Regions from separate parts of the Streptomyces sp. NPDC002793 genome, predicted to be linked through region 1. Evidence: riboswitches for the same ligand, from Rfam matches in the RefSeq annotation. Region 1 holds a riboswitch; the other holds the start of a gene.
The links. A riboswitch is a leader RNA that binds a small molecule or an ion and turns the genes downstream of it on or off. The one in region 1 is predicted to bind glycine.

Region 1 (15,216 bases):
CGGTCACCAGCGCCATGCGCACGGCGTAGTAGAAGGGGCGCCGGCGCATCAGTCCGGCGTCCTTGATCTGCTGGGCGAGGCGGGAGAAGTCACTGCCCGCGCGGCGTTCCCCGGCCGGTGCGGCGGTTCCGCTCGTGTGCTGCGTCGTGTCCGTGGTCATCGTCGGTCCTGTCGTTCGCGGACGGAACCGGGACGGACGGTCGTCGAAGGGGGACGAGTGATCGGCATGAAGCCTCATTTCCCGGCGCCGCCCGCACGCGGACGACGTCGGAACGGCACGTCGAACACGGAAACGGGTCGGGTCGGTAGGGGGGACCGGATCTGTGGCGCCGCCGTGGCGACATGACCGACAGATCGGTTCCACAGGGTGACGGCGCGGTACGTGGAGTCAGCGCGTGCCACCGACTCGGGCGGGCACCTGTGCTCCTCCCCGACGTCCGGGAAGGACGGCCAGGGGCCGGACCATCCTGACCTCAGGGTACACATGGCCGTGTAGGGGCCGGATGTGACGCGGATCCGTCACGGCCCGGTCCACCGCCCGGCGCCTACCCGCACGCGCTCCGATCAGGCAGCTCGACCGGGCACCACGCCGCACGAACGATCATGGTGTCGTACCCCCGGAAGGGTCATCCGATGAGCCGGGAGCCCATGACCGTACCGAGAGGAGCGAACGCAGCGAGGCCTACGGCCTCAGCACTCGATGATGTTCACCGCGAGCCCGCCCCGCGCGGTCTCCTTGTACTTCACGGACATGTCGGCGCCCGTCTCCTTCATGGTCTTGATGACCTTGTCCAGGGAGACCTTGTGACTGCCGTCGCCGCGCAGTGCCATCTTGGCCGCAGTGACCGCCTTGACCGCCGCCATGCCGTTGCGCTCGATGCACGGGATCTGGACGAGGCCGCCCACCGGGTCGCAGGTCAGGCCCAGGTTGTGCTCCATGCCGATCTCCGCGGCGTTCTCCACCTGCTCGGGGGAGCCGCCCAGGATCTCGGCGAGGGCGCCGGCGGCCATGGAGCAGGCGGAGCCGACCTCGCCCTGGCAGCCGACCTCGGCGCCGGAGATGGAGGCGTTCTCCTTGAAGAGCATGCCGATGGCGCCGGCGGCCAGCAGGAAGCGGACGACGCTGTCGTCCTTCTCGGCCTCGGTGCAGCCGCTCGCCGCGAAGTTCGTCCAGTAGTGCAGGACGGCGGGGATGATGCCCGCCGCGCCGTTGGTCGGGGCGGTGACGACGCGGCCCCCGGCGGCGTTCTCCTCGTTGACGGCCATCGCGTAGAGGGTGATCCACTCCATGGCGTGCGTCTGGGGGTCGCCTTCGGCGCGCAGCTGCCTGGCCGTGTTCGCGGCGCGGCGGCGGACCTTGAGGCCGCCGGGCAGGATGCCCTCACGGGACATGCCGCGCGCGATGCAGGCCTGCATGACGCGCCAGATCTCCAGCAGCCCGGCGCGGATCTCGTCCTCGGTGCGCCAGGCCTTCTCGTTCTCCAGCATGAGCGAGGAGATGGACAGGCCGGTCTCCCGGGCGAGCCTCAGCAGCTCGTCGCCGGTGCGGAAGGGGTGCTTCAGGACGGTGTCGTCGGGGACGATCGGGTTCTCGCCGGCCACGGCGTCCTCGTCGACGACGAAGCCGCCGCCCACCGAGTAGTACGTCTTCTCCAGGAGCGGCGCGCCCTCGTGGTCGTAGGCGCGGACCGTCATCCCGTTGGCGTGGTAGGGCAGCGTCTCGCGCCGGTGCAGGACCAGCTGCTCGTCGGCGTCGAACGGGATGTCGTGCATCCCGAGGAGGTTGATGCGGCCCGAGGCGCGGATCTCCTCGACGCGGGCGTCGGCGCCCTCGACGTCGACCGTGCGGGGCGACTCGCCCTCCAGGCCCAGCAGGACGGCCTTCGGGGTGCCGTGGCCGTGGCCGGTCGCGCCGAGCGATCCGTACAGCTCGGCCCGGACCGACGCGGTGTGGGCCAGCAGGCCCTCGTTCTTGAGGCGGCGGGCGAACATGCGGGCCGCACGCATCGGGCCGACCGTGTGGGAGCTGGACGGGCCGATACCGACCGAGAAGAGGTCGAAGACCGAGAGGGCCACGGGGGTACTCCTAAGGCGTTGGTGGACGTCGTTGTCCGCCGGGTGGTGCGGGACGGGCCGGGTGGGCCCGGAAGCGCGGGGCAAAGGGGTGGGGGCACCGGGCTCACTGTGTTCAGTGTGCGCGATGCCCCCACCCGGTGTGCAAACGGCGGGTTACTTCTTGACGCCGGGGTACAGCGGGAACTTCTCGGCCAGCGCGATCACGCGGGCCTTCAGGTCGTCCGCGTCGTACGCGGGCTTCAGCGCGGCCGCGATGATCTCGGCGACCTCGGTGAAGTCCTCGGTCCGGAAGCCACGGGTGGCCAGGGCCGGCGTGCCGATCCGCAGACCGGAGGTGACCATCGGGGGCCGCGGGTCGTTCGGGATGGCGTTCCGGTTGACCGTGATGCCCAGCTCGTGGAGCCGGTCCTCGGCCTGCTGACCGTCCAGCTCGGAGTTGCGCAGGTCGACCAGGACCAGGTGGACGTCCGTACCGCCGGAGAGGACGGAGACGCCCACCTCGGTGACGTCCGGCTGCACCAGGCGCTCGGCGAGGATCCGGGCACCGTCCAGGGTGCGCTGCTGGCGCTCCTTGAACTCCTCGGTCGCCGCGACCTTGAAGGAGACGGCCTTGGCCGCGATCACGTGCTCCAGGGGGCCGCCCTGCTGACCGGGGAAGACCGCCGAGTTGATCTTCTTGGCGAGCTCCTGCGTCGACAGGATGACGCCACCGCGCGGACCGCCGAGGGTCTTGTGCGTGGTGGTCGTGACGACGTGGGCGTGCGGCACCGGGTTGGGGTGCAGACCCGCGGCGACCAGGCCCGCGAAGTGCGCCATGTCGACCATCAGATAGGCGCCGACCTCGTCCGCGATGCGGCGGAAGGCGGCGAAGTCCAGCTGGCGGGGGTAGGCGGACCAGCCGGCCACGATGAGCTTCGGCTTCGACTCCTTGGCGAGGCGCTCGACCTCGGCCATGTCCACGACGCCGGTGTCATCGACGTGGTACGGGACCACGTTGTAGAGCTTGCCGGAGAAGTTGATCTTCATGCCGTGGGTGAGGTGACCGCCGTGGGCCAGGTTCAGACCCATGATCGTGTCGCCCGGCTTCAGCAGCGCGAACATCGCGGCGGCGTTGGCCTGCGCACCCGAGTGCGGCTGGACGTTCGCGGCCTCGGCGCCGAAGAGCGCCTTGATGCGGTCGATCGCGATCTGCTCGACCACGTCGACGTGCTCGCAGCCACCGTAGTAGCGGCGGCCGGGGTAGCCCTCGGCGTACTTGTTGGTGAGGACGGAGCCCTGCGCCTCCATGACCGCGACCGGAGCGAAGTTCTCCGAGGCGATCATCTCGAGGGTGGACTGCTGGCGGTGGAGCTCGGCGTCGACGGCGGCGGCGACGTCCGGGTCCAGCTCGTGGAGGGAGGAGTTGAGAAGCGACATCAGTGGGTCCCTTGGGGTCTCAGTTGCCGGAGAACGCGGTGTACTCGTCGGCGGAGAGAAGGTCTTCCGGCTCCTCCGCGACGCGCACCTTGAACAGCCAGCCGCCCTCGAAGGGGGCGGAGTTCACCAGCGACGGGTCGTCCACGACGTCCTGATTGGCCGCGGTCACCTCGCCGGTCACCGGCGAGTACAGGTCGCTGACCGACTTGGTCGACTCCAGCTCACCGCAGGTCTCGCCCGCGGTCACCGTGTCACCGACCTCCGGGAGCTGGGCGTAGACGACGTCACCGAGCGCGTTGGCCGCGAACTCGGTGATACCGACCGTGGCCACGCCGTCCTCGAGGGCCGACAGCCACTCGTGCTCCTTGCTGTACCGCAGCTGCTGGGGGTTGCTCATGACCTGAATTCTCCTGTACGCGGGGGAGTGCTGATGAACGGTGGTCTTACGGTGTGAGACACGAATGCGTCACGTGCGCGGCGCGCTGTGCGACAGGTACGCCGCGCAGCGTCACTTGCGGCGCTTGTAGAAGGGCAGTGCGACGACCTCGTACGGCTCGTGCGTGCCCCGGATGTCGACCCCGACACCCTCGGTGCCGGGCGCGGCGTGGGCCGCGTCCACGTAGGCCATGGCGATCGGCTTGCCCAGGGTGGGCGACGGCGCGCCGGAGGTGACCTCGCCGACGACCTCCCCGCCCACCACCACGGGGTAACCGGCGCGCGGGACCCGGCGGCCCTCGGCGACCAGGCCGACGAGCTTGCGCGGCGGGCTGGTCTCCGCCCGCACGGCCGCGGCGGACAGTGCCTCGCGGCCGACGAAGTCGCCCTCCTTCTCGAACTTGACGACCCTGCCCAGCCCCGCGTCGAACGGCGTCAGCGCCGTGGTCAGCTCGTGCCCGTACAGCGGCATGCCCGCCTCGAGGCGGAGCGTGTCGCGGCAGGAGAGCCCGCAGGGGATCAGGCCGTACGGCGCGCCGGCCTCGGTCAGGGCCTTCCAGAGCTGCTCGGCGTGGGCCGGGGCCACGAAGAGCTCGAAGCCGTCCTCACCGGTGTAACCCGTACGAGCGATGAGCGCGGGGACGCCGGCGACCGTTCCGGGGAATCCGGCGTAGTACTTCAGTCCGTCGAGGTCGGCGTCCGTGACCGACTTCAGTACGGCGGGGGAGTCGGGACCCTGGACGGCGAGCAGCGCGTACGCGTCGCGGTCGTCCCGCACCTCGGCGTCGAAGCCCTCGGCGCGCTCGGTGACGGTGTCGAGGACGAGCTGGGCGTTGCCCGCGTTGGCGACGATCATGTACTCGGTCTCGCCGAGGCGGTAGACGATCAGGTCGTCCAGGATCCCGCCGTCCTCCGCGACGATCATCGTGTAGCGGGCCCGGCCCACGCCGACGGTCGCGATGTTGCCGACCAGCGCGTGGTTCAGGAAGGCCGCCGCCTGCGGGCCGGTGACGGTGATCTCGCCCATGTGGGACAGGTCGAAGAGGCCGGCCCGGGTGCGTACGGCGTTGTGCTCGTCGCGCTCGCTGGCGTACCGCAGCGGCATGTCCCAGCCGGCGAAGTCGGTCATGGTCGCGCCCAGGGACCGATGCAGGGCATCGAGGGCGGTGAGACGGGGGGCAGTGCTCATGGACATGGCTCCAGGGCATGACGACAGGGGGTGGTTCCCTCCCCATCTGTCATCGGAACCTGAGAGGTTCGCCGAGAGCCCCTGAAAGGGTCCTGGCCGAGACAGCCCGGTCAGGGTCGGCTTGCACCTTGGGTGGAGCCGCGCAGCGGCCCGCTTTTCAGATCTGCCTCATCCACGCGGTACGGGGCCTGAGAGATTCAAGGGAGGAACTTGCTCCTTCGGCGCCCGGCGCACACGGTGACCGGGACTCTCCCGCGCGGATTCAAACGGCCGGTATGCAGTTGGCGGGGTCATCATCGCACGCATTGGGGGAGAGTGGGGCGGCGCGGTCGGGACCGGTGCCGGTCCCGACACGTCCGGGTGTAACCGGTTGTGCCGCATTACCTTTTCTTTACACTTCTTGGGCAGGTCAGATGGGTGACTCGGCAGGGGGAAGGCGATGACGTTGCAGCACTACGCGACTAGCGCGGGGGCGGCACGCGGTGCGATGCCCCAGCAGCCGGGCGTGCCCGCCCAGGAGCAGACGGGCGGGCGGACTCCGGTGGTGCGTGATCTGCGGGGCGGGGGCCGCGGCGGGCCGCGGGTCCTGGACTTCGCGGCGGGCGACGTGGTGGTGGTCTCCGGGCTGCCCGGCAGCGGCAAGTCGACGCTGATCCGGCGGGCGGTCGAGGAGTACGCGATCGACTCCCAGGACACCCGGGACCGCTGGGCGGCGATGCTGCCCGGATTACTCCCCTACGCCCTCTACCGCCCCCTGGTGCGCGCCGCCCACTACGCCGGGCTGTGGCGGGCCCTGCGGTCGGGCGGATCCGTCGTCGTGCACGACTGCGGCACTCAGGCCTGGGTGCGGCGCTGGCTGGCGCGCGAGGCGGGGCGCAGGGGCAGCGCCCTGCACCTGGTCCTGCTCGACGTCACCCCGCGCGTGGCCAGACAGGGGCAGCGGGAGCGGGGACGCGGAGTGTCCGGATACGCGTTCGCCCGGCACCGGCGCGCGGTCGGCCGGCTGCTGCGCGACACCGAGAGCGGTCTGCTGCCTCCGGGGTGCGCCTCGGCGGTGCTGCTCGACCGGGAGGCGGCGGCCGCGATCGGCAGGATCGCCTTCCCGGGGGCCCGGCTCCCGCAGGAGTAGACGAGGCGAAGGCCCGCCCGGGGCGTCACCGTTCGCATACGCACAGTTCGCGGACCTCCTTCCGGCTGTCCGGAATCTGGACGGACGATGGCCCCGGGCACGGTGCCCGCCTGCGGATCTGCCCTCGGCACGCAGACCGGTCTAAGGTTTCAGCCGCACAGCATGGCGAGAAAGGGACACAGACACCGTGGACATTCCGGCTCAGGCCCAGGCCCCGTCGCACGCACCGCAGGGGTGGCCGGCCAACGAGCTCGAAGAAGTGCTCAGCGCCTCGCTCGGGGTGCCCGGGGCGGCAGGGCGGCTGGTCGAGGTGCTCGGCCGCAGCCAGGTCTGGGTACCCCTGCCGAACGGCGGCGGTCCCGACAGCGCGGACCTCGATCTGCCGACGGTCGACATCGGCGGCGGCGCGTACGTCCCCGTGTTCAGCTCCGAGGCGCAGTTCCTCCAGTGCGTCGGCACCCACCTCTCCTTCACCGTCGCGCCCGCACGCGAGTTCGCCCGGGGACTGCCCCCGCAGCTCGGCATCGCGGTCAACCCGGGCGGAGCCGTCGGGGTACCCCTGCCGCCGCCCGCCGTCGCCGAGCTCTGCCGGGCCGGGCGCACCCCGCTGGACGGTCCCGCGAGCGGCGGCCGGGTGCGGCTCTACGAACCGGACTGGAAGGAGGACCCCGTCGACTTCCTGTCCGCGGTGTCCGCCGAGTTCCAGGAGACCGGTGTGGTGAGCACCGCGCGCCGGACGCTGGCCAGCATCGAGGGCGACAGCCCCGTCCTCTTCGTCGGCGTCGAGTTCGCCGTACGGGAGGCGGCGGAGCAGGGGGTGCCCCTGGACGCCCTGGGCCGCGCGCTGGGCCGGGTCCAGGTGCCCTGGCCGGTCAACCTCCTCCTGCTCGACGTGGCACAGGACCCGGTCGGCGACTGGATGCGGGAGCAGGTGCGCCCGTTCTACCGGCGCGACGGGCACTGAACCCGGCAGCCCCTGCTGCCACGTGGCGTCAAGCGGGTGTCAGGGGCGGCGCATAAGCTGGTTGGATGACGAAGCCGCCCCGTGTGCCCGGGTGCGGCTCCACAGCACCGTGCGGCATGCGGGAACAGCGGAATCGATGAGGGGCGGGACCCAGGGTGAGTGCGTCAGGCACCGCGGCGGCCGGGCAGGTCGAGCACATGCTTCGCCGGGTGACCCCCGGGCGGCTCGACGCGTATGAAGCGCTGTTGAGTTCCCTGGCGGACGGCCCGGTCTGGATGCTCCTCTGGCACGGCACGGCGGGCTCGCCCGACGCCCAGTACGGCAACATGGAGATCGAGGGCATGGGCTACGCCCCGTGCGTGACCTCCGCCCAGGAGCTCGCGGCCAGCGGCTGGAACAGGGCCCACGAGGTGACCACCGGCCGCGACATCGCCCGTGCCCTCTTCCCCGACCGCTGGGGCATCTGGCTCAACCCGCACGCCCCCGGCGGCGGTGTCGGCATCCCCTGGCTGGACCTGCGCCGCATCGCCACCGGCCTCGACCGGATGCCCGCGGGTCCGCTGCGGCTCACCGAACCCGCCATCGACATCCCGCAGTTCTACGCCCTGCTGTCGCACAACGCCCACCGCACCCCCGCTGTCCGCGCGCTGCGTCGCGCCTGGGTGCAGCCGGCGCTCGGCGTCCCGTACCTCGCGATCGGGCTCGACCTCTACGACACCGGCCGTCCGTCCGTCGACGCCGTCCGCGCGATGATGCAGCAGTCGATCGGCGTGGTGCCCGACGGGCTGCCCGTGTCCACGGTCTCGCTCTCCGACGAGTACGACCCCGTCGCGATGTGGCTCAACGCCAACTCCCGGCCGTTCTACGACCGCGAGGCCCACGCCCCGGCGCCCGCGACCACCGGTTACGGCTACCCGCCGGCCACCGGCGCGGCACCGCACGCGTACTGAGCGGACCTGGCCGCGGCCCGTTGCGCGCTCCGGCCGCCGCACCCCGACCGGCAGTCAATGAGCCACCCGAACAACGCAATTGGGCGTCATGTCCGTTATCGCGGTTTAGCGACCGAGACGTCCGCTCACCAAGCACGGTTGTCCGGATAACGGAAGCCTCTTGGCAGCATCACGTTTGAGCAAACATTCCCCGTCAGGTCTGGCGGGTGATCGCAAAGTGGTTGAAGACTCCACACAGCAGGTGCTCCATGCCCGGCGAACCCCCTTTTCAAACGGGGGTGGTTCGGCCATGCCTGATCGCATCTGTCATGTTTTCGTTAGAGCCGCTACAGCGGCGGTCACAGGCCGGCCACCGTCGGCCGAGAGGGGTCTCCAGCGCAATGACGGCACCGATCGAGACCACCGGGGCGGACGTATCGCCTGAAACGGTGCTGGAAGGCGCCGGGCGCAAGGAGATCGAGGGCCGCTCGCTCGGCCGGATCGCCTGGACGCGTTTCAAGCGGGACAAGGGCGCGATGGCCGGTGGCATCGTTGTCGTGCTGCTGATCCTCACCGCGGTGCTCTCCAAGCCGCTCCAGTCCCTCCTCGGGCTCGACCCCAACGCGTTCAACCAGAGCCTGGTCGACCCCGTCCTGCTGGCACCCAAGGGCGCCCTCGGCGGGATCAGCTGGGACCACCCCCTCGGAGTCGAACCGCAGACCGGACGCGACATCCTGGCGCGCATCCTCGAAGGCTCCTGGGTCTCCCTGGTGGTCGCCGTCGGCTCCACGCTGCTCTCGGTCGTCATCGGCGTCGTCATGGGCGTCGTGGCCGGGTTCTACGGCGGCTGGGTGGACAGCTTCATCAGCCGGCTGATGGACACCTTCCTCGCCTTCCCGCTGCTGCTCTTCGCGATCTCCATCTCCGCCTCCCTGCAGGGCAACGCCTTCGGGATGGAAGGGCTCACGCTGCGGATCGCGGTCCTGATCTTCGTGATCGGCTTCTTCAGCTGGCCCTACATCGGCCGCATCGTCCGCGCGCAGACCCTGTCGCTGCGCGAGCGGGAGTTCGTCGAGGCCGCCAGGTCACTCGGTGCACGCGGCCCGTTCATCCTCTTCCGCGAGCTGCTGCCGAACCTGATCGCGCCGATCCTCGTCTACGCGACGCTGCTGATCCCCACGAACATCCTCTTCGAGGCATCCCTGTCCTTCCTCGGCGTCGGTATCGCACCGCCGCAGGCGTCATGGGGCGGCATGCTCACGCAGGCGGTCGACCTCTACGAGGTGGACCCGATGTTCATGGTCATCCCCGGTATGGCGATCTTCATCACCGTGCTGGCCTTCAATCTGCTGGGGGACGGGCTGCGTGACGCACTCGACCCTCGTGGCAAGTAATAACGCGGCAGTGCCGCACCGGACTAGCGAGGGGGCTTTCCTCAGCATGCAGAACAGAAAGACAGCAGCGGCCATAGCCATGGTCGTAGCGGTGTCGCTCGGCGCATCGGCCTGCAGTGGCGTTGACTCGGGCGGTGACAGCAACGGCGGTGGGGGCAACGCCAAGGCTGACGCCGGTCTGACGGGCATCGTCAACGCGACCGACAAGAAGGGGGGGACGGTCACGTACGAGCACTCCAGTGGCCCCGACTCCCTGGACCCTGGCAACACGTACTACGGCTGGGTGCAGAACTTCTCCCGCCTGTACGCCCGTGCACTGGTCACGTTCAAGCCGGCCGCCGGCAAGGAGAGCCTGGAGGTCGTTCCCGACCTGGCCACCAGCCTCGGCAAGGCCAGCGACGACGCCAAGACCTGGACGTACACGCTCCGCAAGGGCGTGAAGTTCGAGGACGGCACCGAGATCACCTCGAAGGACGTCAAGTACGCCGTCGAGCGCTCCAACTTCGCGCCGGAGGCCCTGTCCAACGGCCCGACGTACTTCAAGTCGTACCTTGAGGGCGGCGACAAGTACAAGGGTCCGTACAAGGACAAGTCGGCCGACGGTCTCAAGTCCATCGAGACGCCGGACGACCACACGATCGTCTTCAAGCTGAACAAGCCCTTCGCGGACATGGACTACCTCGCCGCCTTCTCGCAGACCGCTCCGGTCCCGAAGAAGGCCGACACGGGTGCCAGCTACGTCCAGAAGATGGTCTCCTCCGGCCCGTACAAGTTCTCGGCGTACGACGAGAGCAAGGGCGCGACGCTCGTCCGGAACCCCGAGTGGGACGCCAAGACGGACCCGATCCGCAAGGCTCTGCCGGACAAGGTCGAGCTCAAGTTCAACGTCAACGCCACCACGGTCGACGACCACCTGCTCAACGACGTGACCACCGCGGACATCGCGGGCACGGGTCTGCAGTCCAAGACCCAGCCCAAGGTCCTGGTCAAGGCCGACGAGAAGGCGAAGACGGACAACCCGTACGCCGGCGCCCTGCAGTACATGGCGCTGAACGTCAACGTGAAGCCGTTCGACAACGTCGAGTGCCGCAAGGCCGTCCAGTACGCCGTCGACAAGCAGAGCCTGATCGACTCGATCGGTGGCTCGGTCAAGGGTGACCCGGCGACCACGGTCATCCCGCCGACCGTCGCCGGTTACAAGAAGTTCGACCTGTACCCGACCGAGGGCAACAAGGGCGACGTCGCCAAGGCGAAGGAGCACCTGACCAAGTGCGGTCAGCCCAAGGGCTTCAAGACCACGCTGACGGCGCGCTCCGACCGTCCTGACGAGATCACCGCCGCCACGCAGCTCCAGGGCAGCCTGAAGGCGATCGGCATCACCGCCGAGATCAAGCAGTTCCCGGCGGACAAGTACTTCACGGACTTCGCGGGCGTCCCCGAGTGGGTCCACAAGAACAACGCGGGCATGATGATGATGCAGTGGGGCGCCGACTGGCCGACCGGCTTCGGTTTCCTGGACCAGATCGTGAACGGATCGGCCATCAAGCCGTCCGGCGGCACGAACCTGATGGAGCTCGACGACAAGGGCATCAACGACCTCCTCGTCAAGGGCATCGGCACCGTCGACACCACGGCGCGCAACGCGGCGTGGGGCGAGGTCGACCAGAAGGTCATGGAGAACGCCTCGGTCGTTCCCCTCGTCTACCGCAAGAACCTGCTCTACCGCCCGACCTCCGCGGCGAACGTCACGGTCACGGACGCCTACCTCGGCATGTACGACTACGTGCTGATGACGTCCACCAAGTAACACCTGTTCATCGACAGCATCCCTTGAAAGGCAGGTGAAGGCGCCGGGCCGGCGGGCATACCCCGTCCGCCCGCCCGGCGCCGCACGGCTGTGGCTGCGTACATCATCCGACGCGTATTCGCCGCGGTGTTGCTGCTGCTGGTGGTCAGCGCAGTCACGTTCGCGATCTTCTTCCTGGTCCCCCGCCTCGGCGGGCAGACCCTCGACTCGATGGCCGCCCAGTACGTCGGGAAGAGCCCTGACCCCGACGTCATCGCCGCGGTCAAGAAGAACCTGGGGCTCGACCAGCCCCTCTACCTGCAGTACTGGAACTTCGTCAAGGGCATCGTCGTCGGCGCCGAATACCAGTTCGGCCCCGACCCGGTCACCTGCAACGCCCCGTGCTTCGGTTACTCCTTCAAGACCCACACCGAGATCTGGCCGCAGCTCGTCGACCGCATCCCGGTCACGCTGTCGCTGGCCGTCGGTGCCGCGGTCATCTGGGTCGTCTCCGGTGTCGCGATCGGTGTCCTCTCCGCGCTCAAGCGGGGATCGTTCTTCGACCGCGTCTCCATGGGCGTCGCCCTCGCCGGCGTCTCCCTGCCGATGTTCTTCACCGGTCTCGTCGTCCTGGCGCTGTTCGGCAACGGGGAGTACGTACCGTTCGCCGACAATCCGGTCGCATGGGCGGGCAGTCTCGTCCTGCCCTGGTGCACCCTCGCCCTGCTCTACTCCGCGCTCTACGCCCGGCTCACCCGGGCCGGGATGCTGGAGACGATGGGTGAGGACTACATCAGGACCGCCCGGGCCAAGGGGCTCAAGGAACGCAAGGTCGTCGTCAAGCACGGGCTGCGCTCGGCGCTCACCCCGCTCGTCACGATCTTCGGCATGGACTTCGCGCTGCTGCTCGGCGGCGCGGTCATCACCGAACGGGTCTTCTCCTTCCAGGGCCTGGGTGCCTTCGCCATCCAGGGCGTGACCACCGCCGACCTGCCCAAGGTGATGGGCGTGACCTTGGTCGCCGCCTTCTTCATCGTCATCTGCAACCTGCTGGTGGACCTCGTGTACGCCGCGATCGACCCCCGGGTGAGGCTCTCATGAGCGACGCAATCAAGAAGGACTCCCCGGCGGCGGACGCCGTTCCGGCCCCGCGCTCCGGCGACGGTGACGGCGACGCCAAGGAATTCCTCTCCGTACGCAACCTCAGCGTCCACTTCGACACCGACGACGGTCTGGTCAAGTCCGTCGACGGCGTCAGCTTCGACCTGAAGGCCGGTCAGACCCTCGGCATCGTGGGCGAGTCCGGCTCCGGCAAGTCCGTGACCTCCCTGGGGATCATGGGCCTGCACACCTCGGAGCGCGCACGGATCGGCGGCGAGATCTGGCTCGACGGCGAGGAGCTCATCGGCGCCGGTCCCGAGCGGGTACGCACGCTGCGCGGCCAGAAGATGGCCATGATCTTCCAGGACCCGCTGTCCGCCCTGCACCCGTACTACAGCATCGGCGCGCAGATCGTGGAGGCCCACCGGGTCCACAACAAGGTCGACAAGAAGACCGCGAAGAAGCGCGCGGTCGAGATGCTCGACCGCGTCGGCATCCCCGAGCCGCACCGTCGGTACGACGACTACCCGCACCAGTTCTCCGGCGGTATGCGCCAGCGCGCCATGATCGCGATGGCCCTGGTCAACAACCCGCAGCTGCTCATCGCGGACGAGCCGACGACCGCCCTCGACGTCACCGTCCAGGCGCAGATCCTCGACCTCATCCGCGACCTGCAGAAGGAGTTCGGCTCCGCGGTCGTCATGATCACGCACGACCTCGGCGTCGTCGCCGAGATCGCGGACAACCTGCTCGTGATGTACGCGGGACGCTGCATCGAACGCGGCAGCGCCGAGAAGGTCTTCTACGAGCCCCAGCACCCCTACACCTGGGGCCTGCTCGGCTCGATGCCGCGCATCGACCGGGAGCAGACCGAGCGGCTCATCCCGGTCAAGGGCTCGCCGCCCAGTCTCATCAACGTCCCGTCGGGCTGCGCCTTCCACCCGCGCTGCCCGTACGCCGACGTCCCGCCGGACAACATCACCCGCACCGAGCGCCCGGAGCTGCAGCTGGTCAGCGACGGGCACTACTCCGCGTGCCACATGTCGCGTGAGCAGCGCGACCGGATCTGGACCGAAGAGATTGCGCCGAAGCTGTGACTGATCTGAACAAGAAGACTCCCGCGTCCGCCGCGGCCGGGTCGGACGGGTCCGGGTCCGAGCCGCTCCTCAAGGTCGACGGACTGGTCAAGCACTTCCCGATCACCAAGGGCATCCTGAAGCGCAAGGTCGGTGCGGTCCAGGCCGTGGACGGCCTCACCTTCGAGGTGCGCCCCGGGGAGACCCTGGGCGTCGTCGGTGAGTCGGGCTGCGGGAAGTCGACCATGGGCCGGCTGGTGACCCGTCTGCTGGAGCCGACCGGCGGCAAGGTCGAGTTCCAGGGCCGCGACATCACCCACATGTCGGCCGGGCGCCTGCGTCCGATGCGCCGTGACATCCAGATGATCTTCCAGGACCCGTACGGCTCGCTCAACCCGCGCCACACGGTCGGCGGGATCGTCGGAACCCCCTTCCGGCTCCAGGGCGTCAAGCCCGAGGACGGCGTGAAGGCGGAGGTCCAGCGCCTGCTGGAGCTGGTCGGGCTCAACCCCGAGCACTACAACCGCTACCCGCACGAGTTCTCCGGCGGCCAGCGCCAGCGCATCGGCATCGCGCGGGCGCTCGCCCTGAAGCCGAAGCTGGTCGTCGCGGACGAGCCGGTCTCGGCGCTGGACGTGTCGATCCAGGCGCAGGTGGTGAACCTTCTGGACGACCTCCAGGAGGAGCTCGGCCTGACCTACATGATCATCGCGCACGACCTCTCGGTCATCCGTCACGTCTCGGACCGGATCGCGGTGATGTACCTCGGCAAGATCGTCGAGCTCGCCGACCGCAAGTCGCTGTACGAGGCGCCGATGCACCCGTACACGACGGCGCTGATGTCCGCGGTGCCGGTGCCCGACCCGCGTCGGCGCGGTGCCAAGAGCGAGCGCATCCTGCTCAAGGGCGACGTGCCGTCGCCGATCTCGCCGCCGAGCGGCTGCCGCTTCCACACCCGGTGCTGGAAGGCGACGCAGGTCTGCAAGACGACCGAGCCGCCGCTGCTGCAGCTCAAGACCGGACACCAGGTGGCGTGCCACCACCCGGAGAACGGCGAGGACCAGGCGCCCGGGGACGCACCGCTCGTCGCGGACGTCATCACCGTGAAGTCGACGGTGGCGGCTGCGACGCCGGAGCCCGCCGAGGAGGCCAAGGGTCCCGCCGCGCCGTCCGAGGGCGCGGAGGCCGAGCCGGAGGAGCCGAAGGACAAGCCGGAGGACAAGCCGGAGGACAAGCCGGAGGACAAGCCGGAGGCGTAGGACCGGCACAATTGCCCGGTGCTCAACGAACTCTTCACCCCCTCCGTCCAGCATGCGCTCGACATCGTCGGAATCTTCGTCTTCGCGATCTCGGGCGCCCTGCTCGCCGTACGCAAGAACTTCGATGTCTTCGGCATCGCGGTCCTCGCCGAGGTGACAGCGCTGGGCGGAGGGATTTTCCGTGACGTGATGATCGGCGCGGTTCCTCCGGCCGCCTTCACGGACCTCGGCTACTTCGTGACCCCGCTGTTCGCGGCGGGCCTGGTCTTCTTCCTCCACCCGCACGTGGAGCGCATCCAGGTCGGCGTCAACGTCTTCGACGCGGCGGGGCTGGGGCTCTTCTGCGTATCCGGCACGATCAAGGCGTACGAACACGGCCTCGGCCTCACCTCGTCCGCCGCCCTCGGGCTGGCCACCGCGGTCGGTGGCGGTGTGCTGCGCGACGTCCTGGCCAACGAGGTG
Region 2 (15,216 bases), on a different contig from region 1:
ACATCTTCCTCGACGACGTGACCGTGTCGAGGCGTCATGTCGAGTTCCACAGGAGCCCGGAGGGTAGTTTCACCGTGGGCGATGTCGGCAGCCTCAACGGCACCTACGTCAACCGCGAGCGCATCGATTCCGTCGCGCTGACCAACGGCGACGAGGTCCAGATCGGGAAGTACCGGCTGGTCTTCTACGCGAGCCAGCGGGGCGTGTGACCTCCTCCGGACTTCGTCCGGGGGGACCCTCAGGAAGGTCCATGCTGCGAACACCCACAGGCGGTGCCGGTAACGGCACCGCCGCCGCAGGCGAACGCGCGATGAGCATCGGCACGGTGCTTCTGCAGCTGCGCGACGAGTTTCCCGAAGTCACCATTTCCAAGATCCGCTTCCTGGAGGCGGAAGGGCTCATCGAGCCTCAGCGGACGCCGTCGGGCTACCGGAAGTTCAGCCCTGCCGACGTCGAGCGGCTGGCACAGGTACTGCGCATGCAGCGGGACCACTACCTGCCGCTCAAGGTCATCCGTGAGCACCTGGAAGCCCTGGCCCGCGGTGAGCAGGCGGTACTGCCGTCCGGAGGCGGACAGGGCGAATCCGTCGACCCCTTCCGTGACCCGGGCCAGGGACAGGCCACCGCCGCCCGTATCGGCCGCTCCGAGCTCCTGGCTGCCGTCGAGGCGGACGAGGAGCAGCTCGACGAGTGGGAGGCGTACGGGCTGATCGTGCCCGCTTCCGGGGGCAGCTACGACGCCGAGGCGGTGACTGTGGCGCGTCTGGTGTCGGACCTGGGAAGATTCGGCCTGGAACCTCGGCATCTACGGGCCATGAAGGCGGCCGCGGAGCGTGAGGCCGGGCTGGTCGAGCAGGTTGTCGCACCGCTGCGGAGGCATCGGAACCCGCAGACCAGGGCCCATGCGGAGGCCACCGCGAGGGAGCTCGCGGAGCTCTCGGTACGGCTCCACGCCGCGCTCGTGCAGAGCGCCCTGAAGGCCGGCTTCCACTGAGGGCGGAGGAGCCCGACTATCCAAACATGGCGGGCACGTCCTAGGGTTGCTGTGTGAACGAGCTCGACGTTGTGGGTGTCCGGGTGGAAATGCCCTCCAACCAACCGATCGTGCTCCTGCGTGAAGTGGGAGGCGACCGGTACCTCCCTATTTGGATCGGCCCTGGGGAAGCGACCGCGATCGCCTTCGCCCAGCAGGGCATGGCTCCGGCCAGGCCGCTGACCCATGATCTCTTCAAGGATGTGCTCGAGGCGGTAGGCCAGGAGCTCACCGAGGTCCGCATCACGGACCTACGGGAAGGGGTTTTCTACGCGGAGCTGGTCTTTGCCAGTGGGGTCGAGGTGAGCGCGAGGCCTTCCGACGCCATAGCGCTCGCCCTGCGCACCGGTACGCCGATCTACGGCAGTGACGGTGTGCTGGACGACGCGGGCATCGCCATTCCGGACGAGCAGGAGGACGAGGTGGAGAAGTTCCGCGAGTTCCTCGACCAGATCTCGCCGGAGGACTTCGGTACCAATAGTCAGTGACCGTCCCACGGTGGCGGTGTCAGCGCATCCGACAAGCCGTTCCCCGGAATCAGTCAAGGGAAACCACCCTCAGGGTGATTATCACTCGGCGTGCCGAGTGTGGCGATCGTTGACGCACCCCTGGTGACTGCCTACCTTCGAGGTGGCAGGTCAAGGACGGAGGTCGGCGTGAGAAGCAGCGGCGACGGTACGGTCGCGGGTGGGCCGTATCGGCAGCACGGCAGTGCGGCCGACCATTCCATCAGACAGCCGGTTCAGCCGGCGGTGGTGGCAGCGGACGGTGTGGCATTGGCAGGGGACATCGGCTACCGGGGGCCGACAGCGTGCGCGGCGGCCGGGATCACCTACCGTCAGCTCGACTACTGGGCGCGTACAGGGCTGGTCGAACCGAGCGTGCGTCCGGCGTACGGGTCGGGGACACAACGTCTCTACAGTTTCCGGGACGTTGTCCTCCTCAAGATCGTCAAGCGGTTCCTGGACACGGGGGTCGCCCTCCAGAACATCCGCACCACCGTTCAGCACCTCAGAGCCCGCGGATTCACGGATCTCGAGCGGATGACCCTGATGAGCGACGGGGCGACGGTCTACGAGTGTTCCTCGCCCGACGAGGTCGTGAACCTGCTCCAGGGCGGCCAGGGCATTTTCGGCATCGCCGTGGGCGTCGTCTGGAAGGACGTCGACGCCGCCCTGTCCCAGCTGCACGGGGAACGCGTCGGTACAGGGGAGACCCTGATCGGTCACAACCCCACCGACGAGCTGGCACGACGGCGCAACCGCGCGGGCTGACACACCGGGGCAGGGCGGGGCGGCGCGGGTGCAGGGCGGGGCGGTTGTCAGTGCCGTAGGGCAGCATCGGTTCCTGTGAGAGCCGCGCCGACCATCCTGCATCTGGACATGGATGCCTTCTACGCCTCCGCGGAGCAGGCGGCGAAGCCCAGCCTCCGCGGCAAGCCCGTGGTGGTGGGCGGTCTGGGTATGCGCGGTGTGGTCGCCACCGCCTCGTACGAGGCTCGTCGGCTGGGCGTCCATTCGGCGATGCCGATGGCACAGGCGAGGCGACTCGCGCCCAACGCCGCCTATCTCGTCCCGCGTTTCGCGCTCTACCGGACGGTGAGCGACCAGGTGATGGAGCTGCTCGGACGGCTGTCACCGCTCGTCGAGCCGCTCAGCCTGGACGAGGCCTTCGTGGACCTGGAGGCCGGGGGCGTCGCCGAGGACTCGGCTTCCGCGCGAGCGATCGGTGGGCAGCTGCGCACCGTGATCAGGGACGTCACCGGACTCAGTGGATCCGTCGGGCTGGCCGGCTCCAAGATGCTGGCCAAGATCGCCTCCGAGGAAGCGAAACCGGACGGGCTGCTGCTGATCGAACCCGGCACCGAGCGTGAGCTCCTGGCGCCCATGTCCGTACGCATCCTCCCGGGTGTGGGACCCGCCACCGGTGACCATCTCCGGCGCGCGGGCATGACCCTCGTCAGCCACCTAGCGGAGGCGGGCGAGGCGGAGCTCGTGCGGCTGCTGGGCAGGGCGCACGGGGTCGCGCTCCACCGCATGGCGCAGGGCCACGACGACCGTCCCGTCGTAGCGGAACGGGACGCCAAGTCCGTGTCGGTCGAGGACACCTTCGACGTGGACCTGCACGACCGCGTGCGCGTCAGGGCGGAGGTGGTGCGGCTAGCCGACCGTTGCGTGCGGAGGCTGCGGGATGCGGGAAGGTCCGGGCGGACCGTCGTCCTCAAGGTCCGCCGCTACGACTTCTCGACGCTCACCAGGTCCGAAACCCTGCGCGGCCCCACCGACGACCCCACGGTGGTCAGGGAGGCCGCTGGGCGCCTTCTGGAGGCCGTGGACACGACCGGTGGCGTACGACTGCTCGGAGTGGGTGTCACGGGGCTGGCGGACTTCACACAGGAGGACCTGTTCGCCCAGGCGGCCGACGCTGAGCACGCCGCCGAGGAGTCAGCGGCTGCCGACGCCGCCCCGGACGAGCGGGACACCGGGGCGGAGGGGGCGGAGGAGACCCGGGAGAGCGGGGAGCCGCCGGCCTCGCGGCGCTGGCAGGCCGGCCACGACGTACGGCACGGCGTCCACGGACACGGCTGGGTGCAGGGCAGCGGCGTCGGCCGGGTCACCGTGCGTTTCGAGGAACCCTGGACGCCTCCCGGCCGGGTGCGCACGTTCCGCATCGACGATCCGGAGCTGGAGCCGGCCGATCCGCTGCCCCTGGTGCGGGATCCGGCGGACTACTCCTCGTGGCCGGCGAGCTTGCCGAAGTCCCTGTCGGGCCCCGTCCCGGCAGAGGGCGAGGGCGAGGTGTCCAGTCCGTAGTGACGGTAGAGCTGCAGCTCCTGCTCCGGAGACAGATGGCGGCCCACACCGAAATCGGGCGCGTCCCTGATCAATGCCCGGTCGAAGGGGACCATCAGCGAACCGTCGACGAATTCGCTCGGCTCCAGCGGGACGAAGGCGTCCCTGGTGAAGAGACCGGTGCGTACGGCCGCCCACTCCGGTACGCCGGTGGCGTCGTCGAGATAGACCTCGTCCACCGTCCCGATCTTGGCACCTTGACGGTCGAAGGCCTTGCGGCCGATCAGGCTGCGCGGATCGATGTCGGTCTGCACGGTGCCTCCCACTGGTCACGACGGCATCAGGTGGTCGCGGCTGCTCCACAGGCACTACGAAAGGCCAGATCGCGGTCGGCGGCCACTCGGGACGGCCCGCTCCGGGCTCGCTGGTAGGCTGGGAAACGGCTGCTGACCCTGTGCGGGAGAGTCCTTCGGAGCGATCCGGAGGCGCCGAAGGAGCAACTCCTCCCCGGAATCTCTCAGGCCCCCGTACCGCACGGACGAGGTCACTCTGGAAAGCAGGGCGGAATCCGTACGGGCACGTGCCACGACGGGAACCTCCCTCACCGACGGTGAAAGCCGGTACGCCCCAGGGGCGCGCCGGTGAAGCTCTCAGGTCGAGATGACAGATGGGGAGGCCGTTCGGGCAGCCACGCCGTGGCGCCCCTCGCAGGTCGTGACAGACCAGGAGGCCTCCACCATGACCCCCCGTCGCACTCCGCTCTCCCAGCTGGAGCAGGGCATTCCGTTCGAGCAGCGCCACATCGGGCCCGATGCCGGGGCACAGGCGAAGATGCTCGCCCAGGTCGGCTACGGCTCCCTCGACGAGCTCACCGCCGCCGCGGTGCCCGACGTGATCAGGAGTGCCGAGGCGCTGAACCTCCCCGGGGCCCGCACCGAGGCCGAGGTCCTCGCCGAGCTGCGCAGCCTCGCCGACCGCAACCAGGTGCTCGCACCGATGATCGGGCTCGGCTACTACGGCACGTTCACCCCGCCGGTGATCCTGCGCAACGTCATGGAAAACCCTGCCTGGTACACGGCCTACACGCCCTACCAGCCGGAGATCTCCCAGGGCCGGCTGGAGGCCCTCCTGAACTTCCAGACGATGGTCGCCGACCTCACCGGGCTGCCGACCTCGGGTGCCTCGCTCCTCGACGAGGGGACGGCCGCAGCCGAGGCCATGGCACTGGCCCGACGTGTCGGCAAGGTGAAGGGCGGCGTCTTCCTGGTCGACGCCGACACCCTGCCGCAGACGATCGCGGTGATCGAGACCCGCGCCGAGCCGACCGGTGTCGAGGTCGTCGTCGCCGACCTCGCCGAGGGCATCCCGGCGGAGATCGCCGAGCGCGGCGTCTTCGGTGTGCTGCTCCAGTACCCGGGTGCCTCCGGTGCCGTGCGGGACATCAAGCCCGTCATCGACCAGGCGCACGAGCTGGGCGCGATCGTGTCCGTCGCCGCCGACCTGCTGGCCCTCACCCTGCTCACCTCGCCCGGCGAGCTGGGCGCGGACATCGCCGTCGGCACCACGCAGCGCTTCGGCGTCCCGATGGGCTTCGGCGGACCGCACGCCGGCTTCATGGCCGTGCGCGAGAAGTTCGCCCGCAGCCTGCCCGGCCGTCTCGTCGGGGTCTCCGTCGACGCGGACGGCGACAAGGCCTACCGGCTGGCACTGCAGACCCGTGAGCAGCACATCCGCCGCGAGAAGGCCACCAGCAACATCTGCACGGCGCAGGTCCTGCTCGCCGTCATGGCCGGCATGTACGCCGTCTACCACGGGCCCGAGGGGCTGCGGACGATCGCCCGGCGCACCCACCGGTTCGCCACCGTCCTGGCAGAGGGGCTGCGTTCCACCGGGACCGAGATCGTGCACGACACGTACTTCGACACCCTCACGGTCCGCGTGCCGGGTGCGGCAGCCGACGTGGTCGCCGGCGCGCGTGAGCGCGGTGTGAATCTGCGCCTCGTCGACGCCGACCACGTCTCCGTCGCGTGTGACGAGACCACCACCCGCGCCCGGATCGCCGCGGTCTGGGCCGCCTTCGGGACCAGTGGCGACGTCGAGGCGCTGGACGCCGAGGCGGCCGACGTGCTCCCCGAGGCACTGCTGCGCACCGACGACGTCCTCACCCACCCGGTGTTCCACCGGTACCGCTCCGAGACGGCGATGCTGCGTTACCTCCGCAAGCTCGCCGACCGTGACTACGCGCTGGACCGCGGGATGATCCCGCTCGGCTCCTGCACCATGAAGCTCAACGCCACCGCCGAGATGGAGTCGATCACCTGGCCCGAATTCGGTGCGCTGCACCCCTTCGCGCCGGCGGACCAGGCACAGGGCTTCCTCACCCTCATCCGTGAGCTGGAGGAGCGTCTCGCCGAGGTCACCGGTTACGACGCCGTGTCCATCCAGCCCAACGCCGGCTCGCAGGGCGAATTCGCCGGGCTGCTGGCCGTGCGCGCGTACCACCGGGCCAACGGGGAGCACGGGCGCACCGTCTGCCTGATCCCGTCCTCCGCGCACGGCACCAACGCCGCGAGCGCCGTGATGGCCGGGATGAAGGTCGTCGTGGTGAAGACCGCCGACGACGGCGAGGTCGACATCGTGGACCTGCGTGCCAAGATCGCGGCCCACCGCGACGAACTCGCCGTCCTCATGATCACCTACCCCTCCACGCACGGTGTCTTCGAGGAGCACGTCGCCGACATCTGCGGCGAGGTGCACGACGCCGGCGGCCAGGTGTACGTGGACGGTGCCAACCTCAACGCGCTGGTGGGTCTCGCCAAGCCGGGACACTTCGGCGGTGACGTCTCCCACCTCAACCTGCACAAGACCTTCTGCATCCCGCACGGCGGCGGCGGTCCGGGCGTCGGTCCGGTCGGCGTGCGCGCCCACCTGGCGCCGTACCTCCCCAACCACCCCCTCCAGCCCGCGGCGGGTCCGGAGACCGGCGTCGGACCGATCTCGGCCGCCCCGTGGGGTTCGGCCGGCATCCTGCCGATCTCGTGGGCGTACGTACGCCTCATGGGGGGCGAGGGTCTGAAGCGCGCGACGCAGGTCGCCGTCCTCGCGGCCAACTACATCGCCAAGCGCCTCGAACCGCACTTCCCGGTCCTGTACAACGGCCCTGCCGGTCTGGTCGCGCACGAGTGCATCGTGGACCTCCGTCCGATCTCCAAGGCGACCGGCGTCAGCATCGACGACATCGCCAAGCGGCTGATCGACTACGGGTTCCACTCGCCGACCATGTCGTTCCCGGTGGCGGGGACCCTGATGATCGAGCCGACCGAGAGCGAGGACCTCGCTGAGCTCGACCGGTTCTGCGACACGATGATCGCCATCCGGGGCGAGATCGAGAAGGTCGCCTCCGGTGCGTGGAGCGCGGACGACAACCCGCTGCGCAACGCCCCGCACACGGCAGCCGCGCTCGGTGGCGAGTGGAACCACGCCTACACCCGTGAAGAGGCGGTCTTCCCGTCCGGTGTCACGCCCTCGGACAAGTACTGGCCGCCGGTGCGGCGGATCGACGGCGCGTTCGGTGACCGCAACCTGGTCTGCTCCTGCCCGCCGCTGGACGCGTACGACCAGTAGGCCGGATGCGCGTCGGGGCCGGTGCGGGGGACTTCCCCGGGCCGGCCCCTGTGTCCTGTCAGCCGTGCTCAGGCAGCCTTCATCACCCGGCCGCTGTCCAGCGGGCGGTGAGGCGCGATGATCTGCCCGTCCGGGAGCAGCTCTCCGGTGTCCTCGAAGAGCAGGACGCCGTTGCACAACAGGCTCCAGCCCTGTTCCGGGTGGTGGGCCATCAGCCGTGCGGCTTCCCGGTCGTTGGAGTCGGCGGTCGGGCAGGGTGGCTTGTGCTGGCACATGGGCGGGTTCTTTCGCTGTGTCGAGCCGGGTGTCCTGCGGCTTGGCGGGGTGGGCATGGCTGCCCCCGTATCGGTCGGTCCCAGTGTTGCCCTGCGGGCGTCTCCGCGCAGGGATTTCGCGGGAGCCGTTGTTCTCCTCCCGCATCGCGTCACCCGGCCGGACGGTTCGATCCAACTTGACTGTCCGTTCGGATGGTTCGGGGTGACCTGACAGGACTAGTCCGGACGGGAACGGACCCGCCCCCGCCGATGGGACTCGACGGGGGCGGGTACGGGTGCGGAACAGGGTCAGGCGGGCGACCCCAGGAGACCGGGGAGCCCTGGCGCGTCCGGGAGGGGCGCCGGGGTGACGCGCAGAGTCATGACCGGGAGCAGGTCCGCGGCCCGGTGCGGCCGGTGGGCCGTGATCCCCGGGGGCGCGGGTGCCAGGGGCACCAGCACATCGGTCGGTGCGAGGGCGCCGCTGCCCGCGTCCGCCTCGATGTCGTGGTGCAGCCACAGCGTGAACATGTAGAGCTCGGGCACCGACAGCAGACGTGGTTGATAGGGCGTGGCCGTCGACTCCGCCTGCCGTACGGCGAGTTCGGTGGAGGTGATGTAGGGACCCTCGAAGAAGTGCGAGAAGGTCCAGCCGTCGGCGGTGAGCATGGTGTCGGCGGCGGCGACGGCGCGCCCACCGCTTCGGATCAGGAAACGCCAGCCGGCGAGGCGGGTGCGCGGTGCGGCCTCGTTCGGCACGATCCGGTCCAGCACGTGGACGGGAAGCGGGAGTTCGGGGCTCAGCGATCCCTGGACGGACCGGAGAGCGGGTGTGTGGGACTCGCGGACTGCGGTGGGAGAACCGAGTGCCGCGAGAACGCTGCGGAGTGCGGGCGCGGGGGCCGGGAAGACATGCAGCGGCATGGTGGGTCGCCTCTCACTTCGGAGACACGGTGATGCGTGGGCGGGTGCAGACGGCGCTGTCGGCGTGCGGGGCCGGTGACGGGCGGACGGGCCGGTGCGTCAACTCTCTGCCTCGTGCGCAGAGTTTATACGACAAATGTTCACACGATGTTTCGGCTACCCGTTCCACATATTGCACGCAAGGTGGATTTGAGCCTTTGAATTGCGCGGTTTCTGTGGATTCAGGCCACCTCGGGCACCCCTTCGCCAGCTGTTTTCCCGGCGCGGCGGTAGGCTGAAACTCATCGGTGATTCCGTCGTGCTCGTCGATCGCACGCCCTGCATATGCCTCATGCCTTAGGAATGTGCCTCCGGCTTCAGTCATCAGACTACCGGGTGTCCATGTGCCGTGGGGGCGTTACGGATCATCTCGTCGGGGCATTATCGATCGTGATACGAACGGCCTGTGCTTCGGGCCGTCCACTCGAGGAGGGACCTTTCGATGGGTGAGAAGGTCGTGTCGGGTGCCTTTGCCCCGTCCGATCGGCTGGCGTACCGCGAGAAGCTCACCCAGTGCCTGACCGGGCTGGAGAGGCTCCTGTCGGAGCGTAGGTTCGATCGTCCCCGAAATCTCATGGGGCTGGAGATCGAGCTGAATCTCGCGGGTTCGGACGGCATGCCGAGGATGCGGAATGCTGAGGTGCTCCAGCGCATCGCCAGCCGGGACTTCCAGACGGAACTGGGGATGTTCAATCTGGAAGTAAATATTCTTCCTCACCGGTTGAGCGGCCGGGTTTTCGATCAGTTGGCCGAGGAGTTGCGCACGGGGCTGGCATATGCCCACAGGAAGGCCGCGGAGGTGGACGCCGGGATCGTGATGATCGGCATCCTTCCAACCCTCGGACAGGGCGACGTGGTGCCGGCGAACCTGTCGGACGCCGACCGGTACACGCTTCTCAACGATCAAATGGCGGCCGCGCGCGGCGAGGAATTCTCTCTCGATATCGAAGGGGTCGAGCGACTGGTCTCGACCTCCCCCTCGATCGCGCCGGAATCGGCGTGCACGTCGGTCCAATTGCACCTGCAGGTGACCCCGGACCGTTTCGCGGACGTATGGAACGCGGCACAGGCCGTCGCGTCCGTGCAGATCGCCCTCGGGGCGAACTCTCCCTTCCTGTTCGGCAAGGAGCTCTGGCGTGAGTCGAGGCCGCCGCTGTTCCAGCAGGCCACGGACGTGAGGCCGCCCGAACTGCGGAATCAGGGAGTGCGCCCCAGGACCTGGTTCGGGGAGCGCTGGATCAGTTCGGCGTACGAGCTCTTCGAGGAGAACCTTCGGTACTACCCGCCCCTGCTGCCGATCTGCGACGAGGAGGATCCGCTACGGGTCCTGGACGAGGGCGGCGTACCCTCGCTGGCGGAACTCGTCCTGCACAACGGCACGGTCTACCGGTGGAACCGCCCGGTGTACGGGCTGGCCGAGGGCGTACCGCACCTGAGGGTGGAGAACCGGGTCCTGCCCGCCGGCCCCACGGTCGTCGATGTGATCGCCAACGCCGCCTTCTACTACGGTCTGGTGCGCGCGCTCGCCGACGAAACCCGGCCGGTGTGGTCCAAGCTGCCCTTCGGGGCGGCGGCGGAGAACTTCGACGCAGCCTGCCGCCACGGGATCGACGCCGAGCTGCTCTGGCCGCGTCCCGGACGATCCGGCGGTGTGGCGAAGGTGCCCGCCGTCAAGCTCGTCCGGGACGAACTGCTGCCGCTCGCCGCCGCGGGGCTCGACGCCTGGAACATCGAGCCCTCGGACCGCGACCACTACCTCGGCATCATCGAGGAGCGGTGCAGGCTCCGGGTGAACGGCGCCTCCTGGCAGGTGGACACCTACCACCGCGCCCTGGAGGCGGGTCTCGAACGGGAGGGGGCGCTGGCAGCCACCACCCGGCGCTACGGAGAGCTGATGCAGGCCGGGGAGCCGGTGCACACCTGGCCCGTCGGTTTCCCCGCTCCCTGAGGGGCGGGCCGCCCGGGGCCGTCCGGTCTCCGTCGGGCAAGCTATGACGACACATGGCTGACGGCAGGGGCACAGGTGGAGGCGGGGCGCGTGGCTGATTCCAATTCTCACGAGGAGGTGTCCCGACGGACCCTCCGGTCGGAGACGCTGCTCGTACTGGCTCTCTCGCTCGGGGCCAGCGGGGTGTCCGCCCTGATCAGCTTCATCGGGTCGCTGACGAAACCGGGGGGCCTCAAGGACCAGGCGGCGACGCTGAACGGGTCGTACGCCCCCGGGCGTCCGTGGCTGGACCTGTCCTGGCAGCTGTTCGGCATCGCGACGGCCCTGGTACCCGTCGCGCTGGTGGCTCATCTGCTGATGCGGGAACGGGCGGGTCTGCGGACCCTCGGACTCGATCGCACCAGGCCCTGGCCCGATGCGGGCCGCGGCACCCTGGTCGCGGCGGGGATCGGCAGCGCGGGACTGGCGTTCTACCTGGTGGCGCGGGCCGCGGGATTCAACCTGACGGTGGTTCCGGAATCGCTGCCCGATGTCTGGTGGAAGTTTCCGGTACTCATCCTCTCCGCGGTGCAGAACTCGCTCGTGGAGGAAGTCATCGTCGTCGGCTACCTGTTGCGCCGGCTCGGGCAGTTGGGGTGGACGCCGACGGCCGCCCTGGTGGCGAGCTCCGTCCTGCGCGGTTCGTACCACCTCTATCAGGGGATCGGCGGCTTCATAGGGAACGTGGTCATGGGCGTCGTCTTCGTGCTGCTGTACAGGCGCTGGGGGCGGGTCGGTCCGCTCGTCGTCGCGCACGCCCTGCTCGACATCGGAGCCTTCGTCGGCTACGCGCTGCTCGCGGGGAAGGTGGACTGGCTGCCCACCCCGTGAGCAGCCGGCCCTCCGCGGAGGAGTGGCGGTCCGCCCCCGGTGAGCTCAGAGTCCGGTGAGCAGTTCCCCGTCGATCACCGTGACGGCCCTGCCGTTGAGCAGTGTGCGCTCGTCGCGCAGTGAGGTACGGACCGTGCCTGATCGGGCGGACGCCTGGAGGCCGATGAGGTCGCCGCGGCCGAACCTGGCCGACCAGAAGGGCGCCAGGGCTGTGTGAGCGCTGCCGGTCACCGGGTCCTCGTCGATGCCGACCCCGGGGAAGAAGCCACGCGAGACGAAGTCGTACCCGCTCGCCGGGTCCTCGGCAGCCGCCGTGGCGATGACGCCCCGGCGGGAGCAGGCGATGAGCGCGTGGAAGTCCGGTCGCAGGGCGCGTACGGCTGCTTCGTCGGCCAGCTCCACGAGCAGGTCGCCGACGTGCTCACCCGTGTCGTGCACGGAGAGGGGCGAGGCGCCGAGCGCCTCCGTCAGCCCGGGCGGGGCGGGCACGGGTGTCAGCGGGGCGGTCGGGAAGTCCAGGGTAAGGGTGCCGTCGGTGTGGGCGGTGGTGCGCAGGATGCCGGAACGGGTGGCGTAGCGCACCGTGCCGCTCGCGGTCCCGGTGGTGTGCAGGACGTGGGCGGTGGCCAGTGTCGCGTGCCCGCAGAGATCGACCTCGGTGGCGGGAGTGAACCACCGCAGCGCCCAGTCGGCCTCACCGCCCGGGGGCAGTGGGTGGGCGAAGGCGGTTTCCGAGAGGTTGACCTCGGAGGCGACGCGCTGGAGGCGGTCCGTCCCGGGGAAGGCGCCGGAGTCCAGGAGCACGACTCCGGCGGGGTTGCCCGTGAAGGGGCGGTCGGCGAACGCGTCAACGATGCGGATCTTCATGGAGCCGACCGTAGGCGGGGCGGTTCGGCGCGGTCCAAGGCCAATCCAGGATGTGCGGCCTGTTCGCGTCCGGTGGGACGCGGGACGCGGGACGGGATGTGAGCCTTGTCAGGCGACAGCTTCCGATATATCGTTGAGCCATCGCGACCGTTCGGTGAAGTCGCGTCACCACGACACGTCACGGCGACGGAGAGAGGAGCGCGGTCATGCGTTCACATGGAAACGACCACGGATACGGCCCCGGGCGCCGAGGCGCCGGCAGGGGGGACTTCGAAGGCGGCCGCGCCGCGTTCGGGCCGTTCGGGCCGCCCTTCGGCGGCGGCCCTTTCGGTGGCGGACGGGGTCGGGGCGGTGGCCGGGGGAGGGCCAGGCGCGGTGATGTGCGCGCGTCCATCCTCGCGCTGCTCAAGGACCGCTCGATGCACGGTTACGAGATGATCCAGGAGATCGGCGAGCGCAGCGGAGGGGCCTGGAAGCCCAGCCCGGGCTCGGTCTATCCCACCCTCCAACTGCTGGAGGACGAGGGGCTGATCGTCAGCGCCAGTGAGGGCGGGAAGAAGCTGTTCACGCTCACCGACCTGGGTCGCGGCGAGGCCGAGTCCGGCCCCGAGGCTCCCTGGGAGGAGGCGGGGCGCGGCGTCGACTGGGAGGGCGTGAACGAGATCCGGCAGGCCGGCTTCGGTCTGATGGAGGCGTTCGGCCAGGTCTGGAAGACGGGCTCGGCCGATCAGCGGCAGAAGGCGCTCACCGTGATCAACGACGCCCGCAAGAAGCTGTACCTGATCCTCGCCGACGAGCACTGAGCCGTGCGGTATGCGCACCGGAAGGAGGGCCTCCGCCGCGGGGCCCTTCTTCTGTTCGCGGCCCATGCCTCGGAACGGCCCGGACGGTGCGATCTCATCTCATCCGCAAGGATGAGGGCCCTCCCGCGGTCCCCGCCTTTCGCGGGATGGCGGATGGGCCGTGCCGGGGATGTTTCCACTCCGCGGGACTGATGGGGTGGAGATGTGCACATCCGGACATCAGGGATCCCCGAACCGACCCCGCCGAACCACCCGTGGGCCGGTGCCGAGCTGAGCGCCGCCATGACCGGTGTCGTGACCGGTGCGCGACGGCGGGCCGTGCGCGACGGCGACCGGCATGTCGACACGGCTCATCTCCTGCACTCCCTCGTCGAGTCCGACTCCGAGGTGCGGGAGGTCTTCGACGGCGGGCCCCAACTGGCCAAGGTGCTCGGATATCTCGTTCAGCGCAGCATCGGATACGGCCTTCGCTGGCAGGGGACACAAGAGGATTCGGGCGCCTTCCCGGCCGTGCGGGAGCCCGCGGGTGAAGGGTGGTCGCCCGCGGCGGCAGCGGCGCTGGACCGAGCCGCCCGTGGCGCGGTGCTGCGCGGGGAGCTCCACGCCGACGGCCGCGACCTGCTGGCCGCCCTGGTCGCGGACCCGCACTGCCGTGCGGTCGAGGTGCTGGGGCGGGCAGGGGTCGCGGCCGGGCGGCTGGGTGCCCGCGCGGCGGACCGGGCGGCCACGGGTGGCGGCCCGTACGGGTGATCATGAACACGCGGCAGACAGGTGTGACAGTGGTGACGCTGCTGACGACTGCTGCCATGATGTGCCGATGCACGCGTCTCAGGGGAGAAGAGCCGGTCTGGGCCTGGCCCTTGCCTCGGCCTTCGCATTCGGTGGTTCAGGGGTCGCGGCCAAGCCGCTGATCGAGGCGGGACTCGGCCCGCTGCACGTGGTGTGGCTACGGGTGGCAGGAGCTGCCCTCGTCATGCTGCCGGTCGCCTGGCGGCACCGGAAGCTCGTGCGGGAGCGGCCCGTTCTGCTGGCCGGTTTCGGGCTGTTCGCCGTAGCCGGGGTGCAGGCCTTCTACTTCGCCTCGATCTCGCGCATACCGGTCGGGGTCGCCCTGCTGATCGAATATCTGGCGCCCGCGCTCGTCCTCGGCTGGGTGCGCTTCGTGCAGCGGCGCCCCGTCACCCGCGCCGCCGCGGCCGGAGTGGTGCTGGCGGTCGGCGGACTGGCCTGCGTCGTCGAGGTGTGGACCGGTCTGAGCTTCGACGTGATCGGGCTGCTGCTCGCCCTCGGCGCGGCGTGCTGCCAGGTGGGTTACTTCGTCCTGTCCGACCAGGGGGCCGGCCACGGTGACACGGCCGGAGCCGAACCGCCGAACCCCGTGGGCGTGATCGCGTACGGACTGCTGGCCGGCGCGGCCGTGCTGACGGTGGTGGCCAGGCCCTGGGGAATGGACTGGGCGGTTCTCGGCGGGAGCGCGGACATGGCGGGGCGCGAGGTCCCGGCATGGCTCCTGCTCGGCTGGATCGTGCTGCTCGCGACCGTGCTGGCCTATGCCACCGGAGTGGTGTCGGTACGGCTGCTCTCACCCCAGGTCGCTGGTGTCGTCGCCTGCCTCGAGGCGGTCATCGCGACCGTGCTCGCCTGGGTGCTGCTGGGGGAGCACCTCTCCGCGCCGCAGCTCGTGGGCGGCGGAGTGGTGCTGATCGGCGCCTTCATCGCGCAGTCGTCCGCGCCGAGGCCTCCGTCCGGGCCCGTTGCCTCCGGTCCGGCGGGGCCGGCCGGGGGGACGGCGGGAGTGCGCGGGCCGGCCGCCGCCGAGGGTGAGTTGTCCCGGCCTCCGGGCCCGTCGTAGGGTGTCGATCATGTTGCAGACCGTGCTTCCGCCTCCCGCCGCCTAGCGCGAGGCGGCCACTCCGGACGAAGACCGGGCTCGGGTACGTCCCCGGGCGGTTCGTCGCTGCCCGCGCGCGGAGCCCAGCGACCACCCCTTCTTCTGGAGAATCACGTGTCCCACCCTGTCGCAGGCATGCCCGTCGGGCGGAGCCTGGTCTATCTCGTCGTC

Region 2: linked by a shared signal. The riboswitch ahead of gcvP (aminomethyl-transferring glycine dehydrogenase) and the one ahead of gcvT (glycine cleavage system aminomethyltransferase GcvT) in region 1 are both predicted to bind glycine.

Annotation. Positions count from the first base shown of each region.
Region 1 is NZ_JBEOVL010000009.1:54,084-69,299, reverse strand. It holds gene ABT001_RS11090 (fatty acid desaturase family protein) at 1-160, opposite strand, end outside; gene ABT001_RS11085 (L-serine ammonia-lyase) at 691-2,076, opposite strand; gene glyA (serine hydroxymethyltransferase) at 2,230-3,492, opposite strand; gene gcvH (glycine cleavage system protein GcvH) at 3,512-3,889, opposite strand; gene gcvT (glycine cleavage system aminomethyltransferase GcvT) at 4,001-5,116, opposite strand; glycine riboswitch at 5,284-5,381, opposite strand; gene ABT001_RS11065 (AAA family ATPase) at 5,556-6,245, shown strand; gene ABT001_RS11060 (enhanced serine sensitivity protein SseB) at 6,433-7,209, shown strand; gene ABT001_RS11055 (enhanced serine sensitivity protein SseB C-terminal domain-containing protein) at 7,365-8,159, shown strand; gene ABT001_RS11050 (ABC transporter permease) at 8,540-9,532, shown strand; gene ABT001_RS11045 (ABC transporter substrate-binding protein) at 9,579-11,339, shown strand; gene ABT001_RS11040 (ABC transporter permease) at 11,430-12,419, shown strand; gene ABT001_RS11035 (ABC transporter ATP-binding protein) at 12,416-13,516, shown strand; gene ABT001_RS11030 (ABC transporter ATP-binding protein) at 13,513-14,754, shown strand; gene ABT001_RS11025 (trimeric intracellular cation channel family protein) at 14,773-15,216, shown strand, end outside.
Region 2 is NZ_JBEOVL010000019.1:124,621-139,836, reverse strand. It holds gene ABT001_RS20590 (FHA domain-containing protein) at 1-209, shown strand, start outside; gene ftsR (transcriptional regulator FtsR) at 251-994, shown strand; gene ABT001_RS20580 (bifunctional nuclease family protein) at 1,048-1,521, shown strand; gene ABT001_RS20575 (MerR family transcriptional regulator) at 1,690-2,307, shown strand; gene ABT001_RS20570 (DNA polymerase IV) at 2,383-3,846, shown strand; gene ABT001_RS20565 (PRC-barrel domain-containing protein) at 3,762-4,139, opposite strand; glycine riboswitch at 4,273-4,368, shown strand; gene gcvP (aminomethyl-transferring glycine dehydrogenase) at 4,564-7,449, shown strand; gene ABT001_RS20555 (DUF5999 family protein) at 7,518-7,724, opposite strand; gene ABT001_RS20550 (hypothetical protein) at 8,013-8,627, opposite strand; gene ABT001_RS20545 (glutamate-cysteine ligase family protein) at 9,109-10,614, shown strand; gene ABT001_RS20540 (CPBP family intramembrane glutamic endopeptidase) at 10,705-11,484, shown strand; gene ABT001_RS20535 (PhzF family phenazine biosynthesis protein) at 11,530-12,351, opposite strand; gene ABT001_RS20530 (PadR family transcriptional regulator) at 12,558-13,154, shown strand; gene ABT001_RS20525 (Clp protease N-terminal domain-containing protein) at 13,359-13,904, shown strand; gene ABT001_RS20520 (EamA family transporter) at 13,972-15,006, shown strand; gene ABT001_RS20515 (DMT family transporter) at 15,181-15,216, shown strand, end outside.